Regions from separate parts of the Bacillus sp. GW823-FHT06A10 genome, predicted to be linked through region 1. Evidence: riboswitches for the same ligand, from Rfam matches in the RefSeq annotation. Region 1 holds a riboswitch; the other holds the start of a gene.
The links. Region 1 has a riboswitch for S-adenosylmethionine ahead of AC1Q8M_RS24210 (cyclase family protein). Riboswitches for the same ligand answer to the same signal wherever they lie in the genome.

Region 1 (8,404 bases):
GGATTTATGCGGGCTTGTCCAGTTTACTTTTAGATCAATTTGAACAAGGTGCTTATTATGTTGAGGAGTTGTTATTAAATACAGAAAGTAAGTACGGTGAGTATTTAAATTTATATATGAAGGATTTTGTAATAGGGCATAATAATTTTACGGATGGATTGTTACATGACAGGGTAAGATGGATGTAAGTTGTTACCAAAAGGAAGGAGAGATCTCCTTCCTTTCATTATTATAAGGTTAAATATTGCCCTGAAAGCAATTTCATACTTATACTTTAAGGAGATAACAATGAAAGTTTTTTGTATCGATCAAGGGGAGTTTTTATATGAATAAATACAAGAGCTTGATTTATGAAGAAAGAAGAGCCTTAAAGGTATTTATATTATTATTTTATATTATATTCTTTTTATATGACGCTATATATTATTTTGTATATCCTGCTATGAATATTAGTGGAACAGCGGTAGGTTGGCCAGAAGGTAGTCTTGGGATAGGTGTGCCTATATTTGTAATAGCATTATTTCCTATTTCTATATATCTTCAAAAAAGAGGGTATGTATATTCTGTAAAATATTTATTTTTATTTGGGTACATGTTTATCAATCTTGTGAATAATTTAATGATTTATTTGCGAACGGATAGACCTTTTGAACATGGTAGTATGGTAGAAATGTTATTAATTTTATTTGCCCCAGTTTTCGTGAATAGAAAATACTTTTATTTAGTGTCCTTTAGTGTAATTGGAAAGTACGTATTTTTCACATTGCTATTACAAGATTTAAAAGTGGTAATTCCACTTGTTTTATGTATATTCTATTTCATTATTTCACATTCTTTATTAAAACGATTTCAATCTTATGTAAGAACAGTGGTTGAAATGATGAACAATATGAAAGAGACGGAAAATTTAGCTGTGATTGGGACTATGTCTACAACAATTGCCCATGAAATTCGAAATCCGCTAACAGCGTTAAAAGGGTTTACGCAAATGCAAAAAGAAAGAAATCCAACTGATACGATGAGCTACGACATTATGCTACAAGAAATTGAAAGGGTTAATGGATTTGTTAGTGAATTGATGTTGTTAGGAAAACCAAAGCCAACAAATTATGAAAGGTGTAATATACGAGACATCCTTCTATATGTTGTGCATCTAATGGAAAGTTATGCAACGCAATATAGAGTTAAATGTCATTTACAAGTAGATGGGAATTTACCGGCTATAAACGGTGATGACAAGCAATTAAAACAAGTGTTATTAAATATCATTAAAAATGGAATAGAATCAATGCCAGAGGGTGGAGAAATTCATATTCGTGCATATCAAAAAACGCAAGGACATTTGTGTATTTCTGTTGAAGACCAAGGATTTGGTATAGAGAATGAGAAGTTAGAAAAAATCGGCAAGGCGTTTTACACAACAAAGGAGACTGGCACAGGACTTGGGTTAATGATTACATATAAAATTATTAAGGAACATCAAGGGAGTATCACGATCCAAAGTAGTCTAGGAGTAGGAACGAAAGTAGAAATTTTTCTGCCGACCGTTTAATGTATTGGGAGAAAAGATTTTTCAGAAAAGTGTTCTTGTTGTGTAAATATAAACATTTTATAAAATGTTTCAAGAAGGGTTTTTTTTATAAAATACTTCGTTTATAATGGAGGAAAATATCGACATGAGATTGATTGCTCATGTAACGGTTCAGTAGTGTTATGAAAAGATAAGAAGGGGTGCACGCGCATCCTTTTTTCTATGCAGATATTATGAAAGAGGTGGTATGATGGAATTAACATTAAATTCGACTGTATGTTTACACACGATTCAATTTCGAAAAGAGCAAAAGAATTATATTGTAAAAGATACAATTACAGGAGAAAAATATGAAATGCCGCCACTTTGGATTGATGCATTGGCAATGATGCGTGACGGTTTTTTATTGGGAGAAATTGAGGAGAAATTAAAAGAAGAGTATCCATCCGAAGAAGTGAATATGTTAGCATTCACGAGGCAACTGTTAGAACTAGAACTTGTTGAAATGGTAGATGGAGAAGAGATAGCTTGCACAAAGAAGAAAGAGATAGATTGTTTAGCTTGGGTGCGTCCTCGTGTGGAACAATTCTTTCTTAATTTAAATAGAAAATATAGAAGCAAAGACCAATAGTGGCCTTTGCTTTTTTTATAGGCTGTGTTTAAAAAATAACAGCAAATGCTCTTGCGAAAGCACCGTCACTATTTTTAATTTTTAAAGGTGCTGCTGAGAAAAAGAAACGTTTTGTTTCGATAGCATCTAGATTTGTTAAGTTTTCAATTAAGTAAATATTATTCCCTAGTAATATGTGATGAATCGGTGATGTTTCTGTTGTGACTTCATCAGGAGAAATGAAATCTAAACCGATAGATTTTACTTTTAATCGCACTAGTTCTTTAGCTAATTCTTCAGAAAGATAAAATGCTTCCTTCTCATAAGCCTCTGTATTCCATTTTGTGGATAGATTAGAATGAAAAATAACAATATCACCTTCTTTTATGTCAGTATTATGCAATACTGCCTTAGGTAATTTTCGCTCTTGAATATGTGTTACATCTATAAGAACAGCTTCACCTACAAATTGATCCAGCGGTAATTGATCGATGGTCGTTGCGCCTGAAATAAAATGCGCAGGAGCATCACAATGCGTGCCAACATGAACGACAGAATGAAAATCTGTAACTTGATAGCCTGATTCTTCAACACTTGTAACAGCTTCTAGTTGTATTTTAGGTGTTCCAGGAAATTGAGACATATTATTTTCAAATGTTTGCGATAGATCAATTACTTTCATTTTACATACCTCCAATATATGTTTTTCAAATAATAAAAAGCTCATCCTTCAGTATCAAGAAAGATGAGCTTTACATGCTAGTTGAGTTTTATCTTCCAAAATGCAATGCATTTTGCAGGAATTAGCACCTATTCAGTTTGTATAAACTGAGGTTGCTGGGCTTCAAAGGGCCGGTCCCTCTGCCTCTCTTGATAAAGAAGTATTCAGTTTTTAAAATCGGAATTTTCCGATAGTTAAATTGTAATTTATTTCCTTTTTTCGTGCAATACAAAATAGGTATTCACCCAAATAAAGCTGCTCGCATATTGTAGCTTATGTAAATAGAATGCTGCGAAGGAGTGAGTGCAGTGACAGGAAATGTATTAAATTATTATGCTGGTGGTAATACAGCTAGGGGATTTCACAATTTATACGAAGAGAATTTAAAAGGATTAGACAGATTATTTATCTTAAAGGGTGGCCCAGGAACGGGAAAATCTTCTTTAATAAAGGCAATAGGTCGTGAATGGATTGAAAAAGGATATGATATTGAATTTTTACATTGTTCTTCTGATAATAAATCGGTTGATGGTGTAATTATCCCAAAATTAAAAGTAGGAATTGTTGATGGGACATCGCCGCATGTTATTGAGCCAAAAATGCCAGGAGTTGTTGAAGAGTATATAAATTTAGGAATTGCTTGGGACTCAGATAAACTAAGAAAGCAGAAGTTAGAAATTGAAAGATTTGTTTCAGAAGCAAGCAAAGCTTTTCAGTCTGCTTACGTACGTTTTAAAGAGGCATTGGTTATACATGATGAGTGGGAGAAGATATATATTGATAATATAGATTTTAATAAAGCAAATGAACTAACCAATCAGCTAATCCAGAAATTATTTGCAGATAAAAGCGGGAGACAATCGCTTGTAAAACATCGTTTTTTAGGAGCTGCTACACCGAAAGGAGCAGTTGATTTTGTTCCTAATTTAACAGAAGGGTTACCACATCGTTATTTTATAAAAGGGCGCCCAGGCTCTGGAAAATCAACGATGCTCAAAAAGTTAGCTAAGGCAGCTGAAGAAAAAGGGTTTGAAGTTGAAGTATATCATTGCGGATTTGACCCGAATAGTCTTGATATGGTTATCGTAAGAGAATTAGGATTTGCAATTTTTGATAGCACCGCACCACATGAATATTTTCCAAGTCGCGAGGGTGATGAAATTATTGATATGTATGCCCTTATTGTTACGCCAGGGACGGATGAGAAATATGCGAAGGAAATTCGTGATGTCTCCATTCAATATAAAGCAAAAATGAATGAGGCGATGTCTTTCTTAGCGAAAGCAAAATCGGTTCGTGATAAATTAGAACGAATTTATATTGCTGCTATGGATTTTTCAATAGTAGATGCATATAAAGAGGAGATTCAAAAAGAGTTTGAACGAATTGCTACTACTGTAATCGAAAAGCAACAATAGACGTTTCATTAGGCTGTCAGTAATTTCTGACAGTTTTTTTGGTATGTAGTAAAATTAGTATTGTATTTGTCGAATTTCCAAGGAAATAATCAAAAAATGGAGGTGTTATGCAATGAGAGAGAAAATCGAGTTGGAGTTAGAAAGAATTGAAAAAGAGAATGATGTGAAAATTTTATTTGCGGTAGAATCAGGGAGTCGTGCTTGGGGTTTTCCATCGAAAGATAGCGATTATGATGTTAGGTTTGTTTATATACATCCGGTAGAATGGTATTTATCAATTCATGACAAACGAGATGTAATTGAATATCCAATTAGTGATGATTTAGATATAAGTGGTTGGGATATTAAAAAGGCGTTGCAACTATTCGCGAAGTCGAATCCTGCTTTACTTGAGTGGATTCGATCACCAATTTTTTATTCGAAAAACTCTAATTTTCCAGAACTACTTCAACAGATGAGTGAGAAGAATTTTGATCCAAAAGCAACGATATATCATTATTTACATATGGCGTCGAAAAATTATCGTGAATTTTTGCAAGGTGAGAATGTAAAGCTGAAAAAGTACTTTTATGTATTACGTCCCATTTTAGCTTGTAAGTGGCTAGAAGAGAAAACGACTTTACCTCCTGTAGAATTTGACCGATTGATTACAGAATTATCATTAGAACGTAGCGTATTAGATGAAATTGAAAAGTTGTTAATAAAGAAAAAAGCAGGTACTGAATTAGATGTTGGATTGAAAATTAAGGTGCTAAATCAATTTTTAGAAGAACAAATTCATTACTATCAGGAATATGTAAAAGGAATTGAAAAGGGATCAGGAATCGATATTGAGAGTTTAAATACATTGTTTCGAGATATGTTGTTTGAAGCATATGAAAAAGAGCACAAGTAAGTTTGTGCCCTTTTTATTTTGTAGGAATGAAGAAAACAGATATAGCTGCGATAAGACCTGCAAAGGAGAATAAGTAAAAATTCCATGCTAAGTCATATTGCATTGTCATAATAATACCGACGAGAATTGGGCCAGCAATTGCACCAACTCGGCCAAGCCCCAGTCCCCAGCCTAAGGAGGTAGCTCGGATATGTGATGGGAAGTATTGTGTTACATATGCATTTAATATTTGAGTAATACCGACTGATCCAATACCAGCAAGGCCAATTAAAAGATAAATGATTGTAACAGATGGTTTGATTGTTAATAGTCCGATACATATGGCTGCCATAAGATAAGAGATGCTAATAACAATTTTTGCTCCTATACGATCAGCAATTGCTCCAGCGAATAATGCGCCGATAGCTGCGGTAATATTTAGCATAAGTAGAAATGACAGACTAGACCCAAGAGGATATCCTGCCTGGCGCATCATCTGTGGTAACCAAGTGTTTAAACCGTATATTAAAAACATTCCCATTATATAAGTGATCCAAAAAAGTAGCGTTGCTTTTATGTATTCTTTTGAGAATAAAGTAAAAAATCCATTTTTCTTTTGTATAGTAGATGGGTCTTGATGAGTTTTATCTTTTACATGAAATTCAATTTGAAAACGATTAAGAATTTGGTTCACTTCTTCTTGGCGATTACGTGATAATAAAAATTGAATGGACTCAGGTAAATAGCGAATAATGAAAGGAATGAAGAGTAGTGGAATCATTCCGATACCAAACATAATTCTCCATCCGAAATCTTCTAACATAAGCATGGACAAAATAGCACCTAACACGATACCTAAAGGATAGCCAGTAAACATAAGAGCATAAATAAAAGATTGCCTTTTTGGGGGTGAATATTCAACAGTGAGTGCTGAAGCTGTAGGGATAACACCGCCTAATCCGATTCCGCCTATAAATCGAGATAATCCAAATAACTCAGGAGAAGGAGCGATAGCCGCTAAACCCATTGTGATAGAAAAAAGTGCTAAACAGCATATAAGCGTCCATTTACGCCCAATTAGATCTGTAATCGTTCCAACTAGAATAGCCCCAATAAACATTCCAAATAAAGCATAGCTTGCAATTGTACCAGCGTGCGCTGGTGATAGCGCCCAGCTTTTGTCTTCTAGGAGCTTTGGTAGAACGGCACCGTAAATACCTAAATCATATCCATCAGCTAAAATGGCTAGCCAACAAATAAAAACAACAAGTTTTGTAATAGAGCTTGGAAAGATAGTTTCTGTAGATTCTAGATGAGGTGGAGCTGAAGGTTGCATAATATTCACCCCTTTTAATTTGTAGATGAATATATTATTTTATTTAATGTTAATATTTTCCTCCTTGTGTCGAATTTTATCTGAAAAGGGTTTATAGCAAATAAAGAAGTTCAACAGTAATTCTGTTGAACTTCTTTATTTGTTTACTCATTATCAACTCGTTTTAACGGTTGATCTGCTGGGCCTTCAAGAACGTCTCCCTCAATTGAAAAACGAGAACCATGGCAAGGGCAATCCCAAGTACAATCACCATTATTCCATTCAACTTCACAGCCTAGATGTGTACAAGTTGTATCGACGATATGTAATTTTCCTTCTTTGTCCTTATAAGCACCTGCTCGTTTACCGTTAACATGTACGACAGATCCTTCACCAACTTCGAGATCTTCTGGCTTACGTAATGCGGTTTCAATCTTTCCTGCAATTAAATGTTTCGCAACATCAATGTTTTGGGAGAGGAACGTTTTTATATCTGGATTTGCATGGAAGCGTGATGGTGCATACAGTTCTTTATAGGGACTGTGAACTTTTAGGATGGAGTCCTTCAGTAGGTGAGCGGCAGCAGTTCCAGTTGTCATTCCCCATTTGCGATATCCAGTTGCAACAAATATATTTGGATTTCTTTCGTTAATATGTCCGATATAAGGAAGCTTATCTAGAGTAATTAAATCTTGTGCTGACCATCTATAAGGAACTTCATCTATTCCAAAAGTGGCTTCAGCAAAAGAATAGAGTGCTTCATAATGAAGCATCGTATTTATTCCCTGACCTGTTTTATGACTCTCTCCGCCAATCAGAATTAATTTTTCTCCATTGTTTGTTATATAGCGTAAGGAGCGCTTTGGATCATCAATACTTAAATACATGCCACCTGGATACTCCGTTTTTGCTTTTATTGCAAGAGCGTAGGAGCGTTCTGCGTACATTCGCGTAAAGAAAAAGCTATTCGCATCATAAAAAGGGAAATGTGAACAAGAGACGACATATTCACAAGTGATATGATGGCCCTCTTTTGTAATTATTTGTGGATAATCGCCCTTTTCCACATCCATAGCTGTTGTTTGTTCGTAGACCTTTCCGCCCATCTCCACAAACTTTTCTAAAAGTGTTTTTAAATAAAGAAGGGGATGGAATTGTGCTTGATTTTTCATTACAAGCGCAGATTGTACTGGAATAGGAATCGATAGAGATTGAACATAGTCACAAGGTATATTTAATTTTTGATAAGCTTCATATTCTTTCGATAAATTTCTTAATCCGTTATCAGTAGTTGTATATAAATATGAATCTTCATTTGAGAAATTACAGTCGATTTTATATGTTTGAACAGTTTTATTTATGAATTGTAGAGCCTTATTATTTGATTCATAGTAAAGCCGGGCCTTTTCTACACCGAAATGATTTATTAATTCATCATAAATAAGATCATGTTGTGCTGTTACTTTCGCTGTTGTATGCCCAGTCGTTCCGTTTAAAATACGACCAGAATCAATTAAAACAACATCGATGCCTTCTTTTGCAAGTAAATAGGCAGTAGTAATACCTGTAATACCAGCACCGATAATAGCAACTTTCGTCTTTATATTTTCGGATAAACGAGGGAAAGTAGGAAACTGAGTAGATTCAATCCAATAAGATAGTGGCAGTTGTGGAAATGTATCACTTGTCATTGCGGAAACCTCCTGATTTTAGAACAATTTTCCTTTTAATATTTCCATATTATATGAAATTCATGTGTGTTGTTTTAGAGGAAGTCTATTTTTATTAAAAGAGGGTATAAATTATTTTAATATAATTAATGAGGTGGGGCATTATGAAGAAGTAGGATTTATATAAAACTAAATTCAAATGATTCTGTTTGTTGATTACATAGAGAGTTATTGAATGAGATAGAGTCTATGCCGTTTAAGAAAA
Region 2 (8,404 bases), on a different contig from region 1:
TCGATATATTGAAAAAATCGCTGATATAAATGGAGTTGCGCTGATATATTTGGGAAATCGCCGATATAATTTCATTTACCAAAACGTTTCAATAGTAAAAAGATTTTTTCACATAATGAAATGTACATGTGATTGAATTTTCTGTATAATCTTCTTTGCGGAGGGGATACGCATGAGAAGATGGGGAATTGAGTTATTAATTTTAAGTGTTGTTATTATTTGGGGGATTAACTATACGATTGCAAAGTATGGATTTTTAGAATTTACAGCAATTGAATTTACTGCACTTCGTATGATGGCGGCGGCACCGCTCCTGTTACTTCTTACCTTTTTTATTGAAAAGTCGGTTTATATGGAGCGAAAGGATATACCTAGACTAATCATCGTTAGCGTTGTAGGTATTATACTGTATCAAACGTTATTTATGGAAACTGTCAAATATACATCCGCTACAAATGCCTCTTTACTCATTTCTATTTCACCTATTTTTACAACTGTATTTGCGATTTTTCTGAAACAAGAAAATTTTTCTTCTCGAAAGTTAATCGGTTCTATGATTGCTTTTGTTGGTGCAGCATTAGTTTTAGTAGCAGGACATTCACTTACTAGTTCTTTTTATGGCAATGGAATTGGACTTATTACATCAATATGCTGGGGGCTTTATCCTGTTTTAGCAGGACCATTAATTAAAAAATATTCAGCATTACGTGTTACAGCATGGTCTGCATTAGTGGGTGCGATTCCGCTATTATTGTTAAGTGGTCCGCATGTGTTTGTCATGCCATTTCACATTACTCACGGAATGACACTATTTGCTTTACTATATTCTATTTTCTTTGTCACAGTATTTGGTCTAGTAATGTGGTATGTTGGTGTTCAAAAAATTGGGGCGTCACATACGATGGTATATATGTATATAACGCCGCTTGTAGCTGTTTTATTTGCAGCTGTCTGGGCAAATGAATATGTATCGTTTCAACAAATCATCGGTGGAATTATCATTTTTGTCGGTTTATGGTTTGTGAAATCGGAGAAAGTAAAAGTTCATTCTATTGCAGGGGAACCTATATCAAAATAGGAAAACAGATCACCTATGATCTGCTTTCCTATTTTTTTATTTTTGGTAAGAAGATGAGAAATAAGATAGCAGTAATAAGTGGAATTAAGTTTAAAAATGGAATACGGAAGAGTGTAATAAGAATAATACCTGGAAGAAGAACACCGAGGACAGCGTAAAAAATGCTATGGTTTTTCGTGTACCAATACAACGAAAGTCCGATAAGTGCAGGGATAATGAGATGAATGAGAGCCATTAAAAAATAAATCATTAGACGCCCCCTTTATTTGTGTGCTTATTACATCATATCCGTATGTTCATAAATTGATATCATTTTTTTCATAAATGGACGAAAAAAGTTTGAAAAACCGTCACAAAATATGAGAATATAATGTTTGAAATCTTGTATAATATTATTTTCTAAAAGCATTTAAACAACATAAACATACTGTTTATGTTGTTTTTAATTTGAGTGAAATGGATGTAAGGAATATGAATTTGAAAGAAATTTTTTGTTGGATAGATAAGAACGAATGAAGAGAGGTACAGCATGATTAGTATGTCACTAAGATCATTTAAAATCCAATCGTATTATATACTAGGTATTTTGTTACTAGGTTGGATGTTAACACCGTTTTCAGCACACTTTTTAGGCGCTGGAATTGGGCTTATTGTAAGTATGTATTGCGTTTGGCTTCTAGGGAGAAGAATTGAGAAGCTTGGAGATAGTATTGTAAAGAAGACGAAAGCACCGACACTCGGTATGTTTAACCGTTTTGCAGCTGCCATTTTGGGTGCTATTATTATGTACGAAATTGAGCACCACATGGTTATGTGGGCATTTGCAGTAGGGATTATGGGTGGTTATTTCTTAATCGTTGTGAATTTAGGATACTATAGCATGAAAGATGAGAAAGAACTAACAAAGAGCTAAAAGAGATAAAAAGATAAAAGACTTCTTTTTAGATGGAATAGATGATCCAGCCACAAATAGAAGCGGTCAGGGCCTTTTTTAACCCCATACGATGTGAAACTCGAGAGATGTAGCGAGTAGTGATATAATGTATATATTCGAAGCTGTAATTTTATAATCTAGGTCACAGATGAAGAGATTAGCATTTCACTTTATATAAGATATAGAAAGAAGCTTACGTTTTCACGTAAGCTTCTTTTTTATGTAAGTGTGTGTAACCGTTAAGCCGCATTGGGTTTTGTCGGTGAGTACGCGAAACTTTACGGTTACACGACACTTATTCATATGAGTAAAGGGTTATTCCAACAGAAAGTTTTAATTTAAGCGATTGGACCGCCTAAGTTAATGATATCTTCAGAAACGCTTTCGAACTTTTTGAAGTTCTCTTTGAATTCATTTGCAAGCTCGATTGCTTTTGCTTTGTAAGCAGCTTTATCAGCCCAAGTTTGTTCAGGCATTAACACTTCGTCAGGTACACCTGGTACGTGAAGTGGAACTTCAAGACCGAAGATGTCATGTTTAGCTGTTTCAGTTTTTGCAAGTTCGCCGCTTAATGCTGCTTGAATCATTGCACGAGTATAACCTAAGTTCATACGTTTACCAACTCCGTACTCGCCGCCAGTCCAGCCAGTGTTTACTAGGAATACTTTCGCATCGTGTTTCTCGATTTTTTCACCAAGCATTTCAGCGTAGCGAGATGCATCAAGTGGTAAGAATGGTGAACCGAAGCAAGTTGAGAATGTAGCTTGCGGAGATGTAACGCCGCGCTCTGTTCCTGCTAGTTTACTAGTGTAACCACTTAAGAAATGATACATAGCTTGCTCTTTTGATAACTTACTGATTGGAGGCAATACGCCAGATGCATCAGCAGTTAAGAAAATAATTGTATTTGGGTGTCCAGCAACACTTGGCAGTACGATATTGTCGATCGCATGCATAGGGTATGCAGCACGAGTATTTTCTGTTAAAGTAGTATCGTTGTAGTCGGCGATACGCGTTTGGTCATTAATGATAACGTTTTCTAAAACAGATCCAAATTTGATTGCATCGAAAATTTGTGGTTCTTTCTCGTGAGAAAGGTTTACACATTTTGCATAGCAACCGCCTTCAATATTGAATACACCGTTATCAGACCAACCGTGCTCATCATCACCGATTAATTTACGGTTTGGATCAGCAGATAATGTTGTTTTACCTGTTCCAGATAAACCGAAGAATAGTGCTACGTCGCCTTCTTCACCTACGTTTGCAGAGCAATGCATAGAAAGGATATCTTGTTCAGGTAATAAGAAGTTCATAATAGAGAAGATTGATTTTTTCATTTCTCCAGCGTATTCTGTACCACCAATTAGTACGATACGTTTTTCGAATGAAACCATAATGAATGCTTCAGAGTTTGTACCGTCAACAGCTGGATCAGCTTTGAAATTCGGTGCAGAAACAATTGTGAACTCTGATTCATGAGTTGTTAATTCTTCTTCAGTTGGACGAATGAATAATTGATGTACAAATAAATTGTGCCATGCATATTCGTTAATAACTTGAATTGGTAGGCGGTAATTGCGGTCAGCGCCTGCAAATCCTTTGAAGACGAATAACTCTTCTTTTTCTTTTAAGTATTCTAAAACTTTAGTATATAATTTATTAAAATGTTCTTCAGAAATCGGTTGGTTCACAGCTCCCCAAGCAATTTTGTCAGCAACCGATGCTTCTTTCACAATAAATTTATCTTTAGGAGAACGTCCTGTATATTTTCCAGTTGAAGCAGAAACGGCACCAGTCGAAGTTAATTTCCCTTCATTTCGCATTAATACTTTTTCCACTAATTGCGGAACACTTAGTTGAATCTGTGCATTGCTTCCGTTCAATAATTCGTGTAAACCAATTTGGACATTCACAGTACTCATATTTATATACCATCCTTTTCATTTAATGAAATATTTCTCGTAATCCCCAACAAGAGTATAACACAATTATATAAATAATGTATACTATTTATTTCTTTTTGTTTGTGTGAATGTATTATTTCCCTATTAATATTTCATTTCAGGCGTATTGAGAAAAACTTTCAGGAAAATGTGAATATTAATTGACAAATGAATATCATTTCTTTAGTATAGGTTGGGACGGATACTCTCTTATCCCGAGCTGGCGGAGGGACAGGCCCGATGAAGCCCAGCAACCTCACTTGTATTGATAAATGCAGGTGAATAGGTGCTAAAACCTGTGCGAGGCTACAGGTCTCGAACGATAAGAGCGAAGGGCAAAAAGCAGTATGCAAGTAGCAAATTAAACCTTTCCTCTATGTAAAGTAGGAAAGGTTTTTCTGTATGCTTGTGTGGGAGAATAAATGTATGTCGCAGTTTGTGGCAAATTAAGGATGAGTTCCGTACAATATATACAATTACTGTAGGGAGGTTTACCACATGACAAAAAAACGTCATCTGTTCACATCTGAGTCTGTAACTGAAGGACATCCAGATAAAATTTGTGACCAAATTTCTGATTCAATTTTAGATGCGATCTTATCAAAAGACGCAAATGCACGTGTAGCTTGTGAAACAACTGTAACAACTGGTTTAGTATTGGTAGCGGGGGAAATTACGACTTCTACTTACGTAGATATTCCAAAAATCGTTCGTGAAACAATTCAAGGCATTGGTTACACACGCGCAAAATACGGATTCGATGCAGAAACTTGTGCTGTTTTAACATCTATCGATGAGCAGTCTGCTGACATCGCTATGGGTGTTGACCAAGCGCTAGAAGCACGCGAAGGTCAAATGACTGACGCTGAGATTGAGGCAATTGGTGCAGGAGACCAAGGTTTAATGTTTGGTTTCGCATGTAATGAAACACAAGAGTTAATGCCACTTCCAATCTCGCTTGCTCACAAATTAGCTCGCCGTTTAACTGAAGTACGTAAAGATGATACATTATCATACTTACGTCCAGATGGAAAAACGCAAGTTACAGTTGAGTATGATGAAAATGGTAAACCAGTACGTGTTGATACTATCGTAATTTCTACACAACATCACCCAGATGTTACATGGGAAGAAATCGATCGCGACTTAAAAGAGCACGTAATTAAAGCTGTAGTACCAGCAGAATTAATGGATGGAGAAACGAAATTCTTCATTAATCCAACTGGCCGCTTCGTAATTGGTGGACCACAAGGTGATGCTGGTTTAACAGGACGTAAAATCATCGTTGATACTTACGGTGGATACGCTCGCCATGGCGGCGGTGCATTCTCTGGTAAAGATGCAACAAAAGTTGACCGTTCTGCAGCATATGCAGCTCGTTATGTTGCGAAAAACATCGTAGCAGCTGGTCTTGCTGACAAAGCAGAAGTACAACTTGCATACGCAATCGGTGTAGCACAACCAGTATCAATTTCAGTTGATACATTCGGCACAGGTAAAGTATCTGAAGACGTACTAGTAGAACTAGTTCGTAACAACTTCGATCTTCGCCCAGCTGGTATTATTAAAATGCTAGACTTACGTCGCCCAATTTACAAACAAACAGCAGCTTACGGCCACTTCGGACGTACTGATGTAGATCTTTCATGGGAACGTACAGACAAAGCTGCAGCTTTAAAAGAGCAAGCTGGTCTATAATATATGAAAAAAAGCTTTGCGCGGTGAGCGCAAAGCTTTTTTTATTTCGTTTTACTTACAATTTGAATGCATGATTTGCAATATACTTCGCCTTCTAGCTCAATATACTTTTTCGTATTAGTCATGCCACTTGCTGGAAAAGGCATATGAATCCATGCCTTTTCATACGTTTGTATTTCCTTTTACATGATTTACAAAGGGTGGATTTCTTCTGGAAGATATGCAATCAACCTTTCATTTGACGTGCTTTACCTGCGCAAAAGGCACTGTTTAGTAAAAATAGTGTCGCGAATATAATGCTTACTAATGTAGCGTATGGAATTGCACCTTTTAAGGAAAAGCCGACAGTGATTGAAGCGATGAATAAGAGGATGAATGTTGTTGTTAATTTTTTATAAAGTTCCATACTATGTAGACCTCCAATTTATTTTTTAGTACAAGTTTTAAAATTGAATTCTATTATGTAGAAAATATAAAGAGTAACTAAAGATATGTAGTCTAGGAGTATAAGAAAGTGCAGTTTCCTTTTTGTGGGTTAGTATACTTATATTGTATCATGGCGCATGATTGGCTTCATACATAATTGTGTAAAGATATGTATGATAAAATGAAGAAAAGTCTTTAAGAAAGGAAAGATAAAAAATGAGTGTAACTGAACATAAAAAACAAGCTCCAAAAGAAGTGCGTTGCAAGATTGTTACGATTTCCGATACACGTACGGAAGAAACGGATAAGAGCGGACAACTATTACATGAATTGTTAAAAGAAGCGGGCCATACAGTAACCTCTTATGAAATTGTAAAAGATGATAAAGAAAGTATTCAGCAAGCAGTGTTAGCTGGTTATCATAAGGAAGATGTAGATGTTGTATTAACAAATGGCGGTACTGGTATTACGAAGCGTGATGTAACAATTGAAGCAGTGTCAGCTCTATTAGATAAAGAGATTGTCGGGTTTGGTGAGTTGTTCCGCATGATTAGTTATTTAGAAGATATCGGGAGCAGCGCAATGTTAAGTAGAGCGATTGGGGGTACAATTGGGCGCAAAGTAGTTTTCTCGATGCCAGGATCGAGCGGGGCGGTTCGCCTTGCGATGAATAAATTAATTTTACCGGAATTAGGCCATATTACATTTGAGCTACATCGCCAATGAGTAGGTGGGCTGGAATTGTATTAGCGGGCGGTATGTCGAGTAGATTTGGTGAGCCGAAAGCGTTAGCGAGCTGGCAAGGTAGTACTTTTATTGAGCATATTTTGAAAGAGATGACAAGTGCGCTCCAAGAAGTTGTAGTCATTAGTCATTCTGATATAAAAGAGCGAGTAGAGCAATTCGTACAAGTTCCTGTTATAGAAGATATCCCGCACTATAAAGGGAATGGACCGCTGGCCGGTATTGTATCCGGAATGGAATACATAGAAGCAGATTGGTATGCTATTATGCCTTGCGATGCGCCAAATGTTTCGCATGAATGGTTTACCATTTTACTGGAGCAAACGAGCAATGAATATGATGCAGTTGTACCTATTATTAATGGAAGAAAACAGCCGCTACTTGCAGCGTATCATAACCGTGTGAAAGAAAAGATTTATGCTTTACTTCAGGAAGAGAAAAGAAGTATGGGGCAGCTTTTATCACAATGTAATGTGAAGTATGTTGCTGGAGAAGATGTACAAGCGAATACAGATTGGTTTATAAATGTAAATACAAAAGAAGAATATGTGCAGGCTCAAAAAAACCTTTCAAATGAATGAAAGGTTTTTTGATATACAGAATTGGGGAACAATTGCTGTATAAAGGTATGTGAGTAAGTTGATTTTAAGGGGAATTCTTAAAATCATTATACAGCAAAAACACTGTATAACCATATATTAATTTTTATGGGTTTTTATTACAAGTCTGTTTAGTTATGTTTATTTTTGCTATAATGAATATGGAAATAAATGATATTTCACCTTATGTATCATTCATTCAACTAAAATTTACAAGTGTGTAATAAACTCCCTTCGTTTTTTGAAGGGAGTTTTTCTGTTCAAGCAAGTAACTCTGATGCGGTATGCTGAAGGACTTCTTCATACTGGTTAAGTAAGCCGCGAAAGATCTCATCCCAGCTTTTTGATTTTGCAAAAGATGAAGCTGCTATTCCCATCTGCTCAAGTTTTTCTTCATTTTGCAATAAAGAATAAATGGATGATAGAAATGCATCCTCATTTTTAGGGGGACAAAGAATTCCCGTTTTTCCATCTGTAATAATATTTTTAACCCCGCCACTATTTGCACCAATGACAGGTGTGCCACATGCGAGTGATTCAAGTACGACATTTCCGAATGTTTCAGTAGCTGATGGAAATACCATTATGTTAGAACAAGCATATGCTTCAGCTAAATCTGCACTTTGTAAATAGCCAGTAAAAGTGACATTTGTTTGTGGAACAGCTTCACGCAAATTTGTTGCTAGAGGTCCGTCTCCTGCGATGAGCCAATGAATGTCGTTTCGAGTATGCGATGTTTTAACGATAAGGTTTTGCAACGTATCAATATCTTTTTCAGGAGCAATTCGTCCTACATAGGAAAGAACGTACTTCGCTGTAATATTATATTTTTTTCGGAATAGGTCTGTATTGTAAGCTGGATGAAAGAGTGTGCAATCTACACCACGTCCCCAAATGGAGAGGGCCTGAAAGCCTTTATTTTTTAATTGATGTAATGTTTCAGGGGAGGGAACGAAATTTTTTTGCATATGACTATGAA

Region 2: another riboswitch for S-adenosylmethionine. It lies ahead of metK (methionine adenosyltransferase); the one in region 1 lies ahead of AC1Q8M_RS24210 (cyclase family protein).

The regions. Positions count from the first base shown of each region.
Region 1 covers NZ_JBXAHT010000004.1:82,220-90,623, forward strand. Annotated here, with positions in the region: gene AC1Q8M_RS24195 (hypothetical protein) at 1-188, shown strand, start outside; gene AC1Q8M_RS24200 (ATP-binding protein) at 326-1,552, shown strand; gene AC1Q8M_RS24205 (hypothetical protein) at 1,782-2,162, shown strand; gene AC1Q8M_RS24210 (cyclase family protein) at 2,191-2,823, opposite strand; SAM riboswitch class I at 2,909-3,021, opposite strand; gene AC1Q8M_RS24215 (PRK06851 family protein) at 3,171-4,280, shown strand; gene AC1Q8M_RS24220 (nucleotidyltransferase domain-containing protein) at 4,393-5,175, shown strand; gene AC1Q8M_RS24225 (MFS transporter) at 5,189-6,490, opposite strand; gene AC1Q8M_RS24230 (FAD-dependent oxidoreductase) at 6,634-8,160, opposite strand.
Region 2 covers NZ_JBXAHT010000002.1:105,751-114,154, forward strand. Annotated here, with positions in the region: gene AC1Q8M_RS15300 (DMT family transporter) at 173-1,078, shown strand; gene AC1Q8M_RS15305 (hypothetical protein) at 1,107-1,328, opposite strand; gene AC1Q8M_RS15310 (ATP synthase subunit I) at 1,608-1,991, shown strand; gene pckA (phosphoenolpyruvate carboxykinase (ATP)) at 2,351-3,937, opposite strand; SAM riboswitch class I at 4,166-4,287, shown strand; gene metK (methionine adenosyltransferase) at 4,457-5,656, shown strand; gene AC1Q8M_RS15325 (hypothetical protein) at 5,883-6,062, opposite strand; gene AC1Q8M_RS15330 (MogA/MoaB family molybdenum cofactor biosynthesis protein) at 6,299-6,808, shown strand; gene AC1Q8M_RS15335 (molybdenum cofactor guanylyltransferase) at 6,805-7,407, shown strand; gene AC1Q8M_RS15340 (glycosyltransferase family 4 protein) at 7,686-8,404, opposite strand, start outside.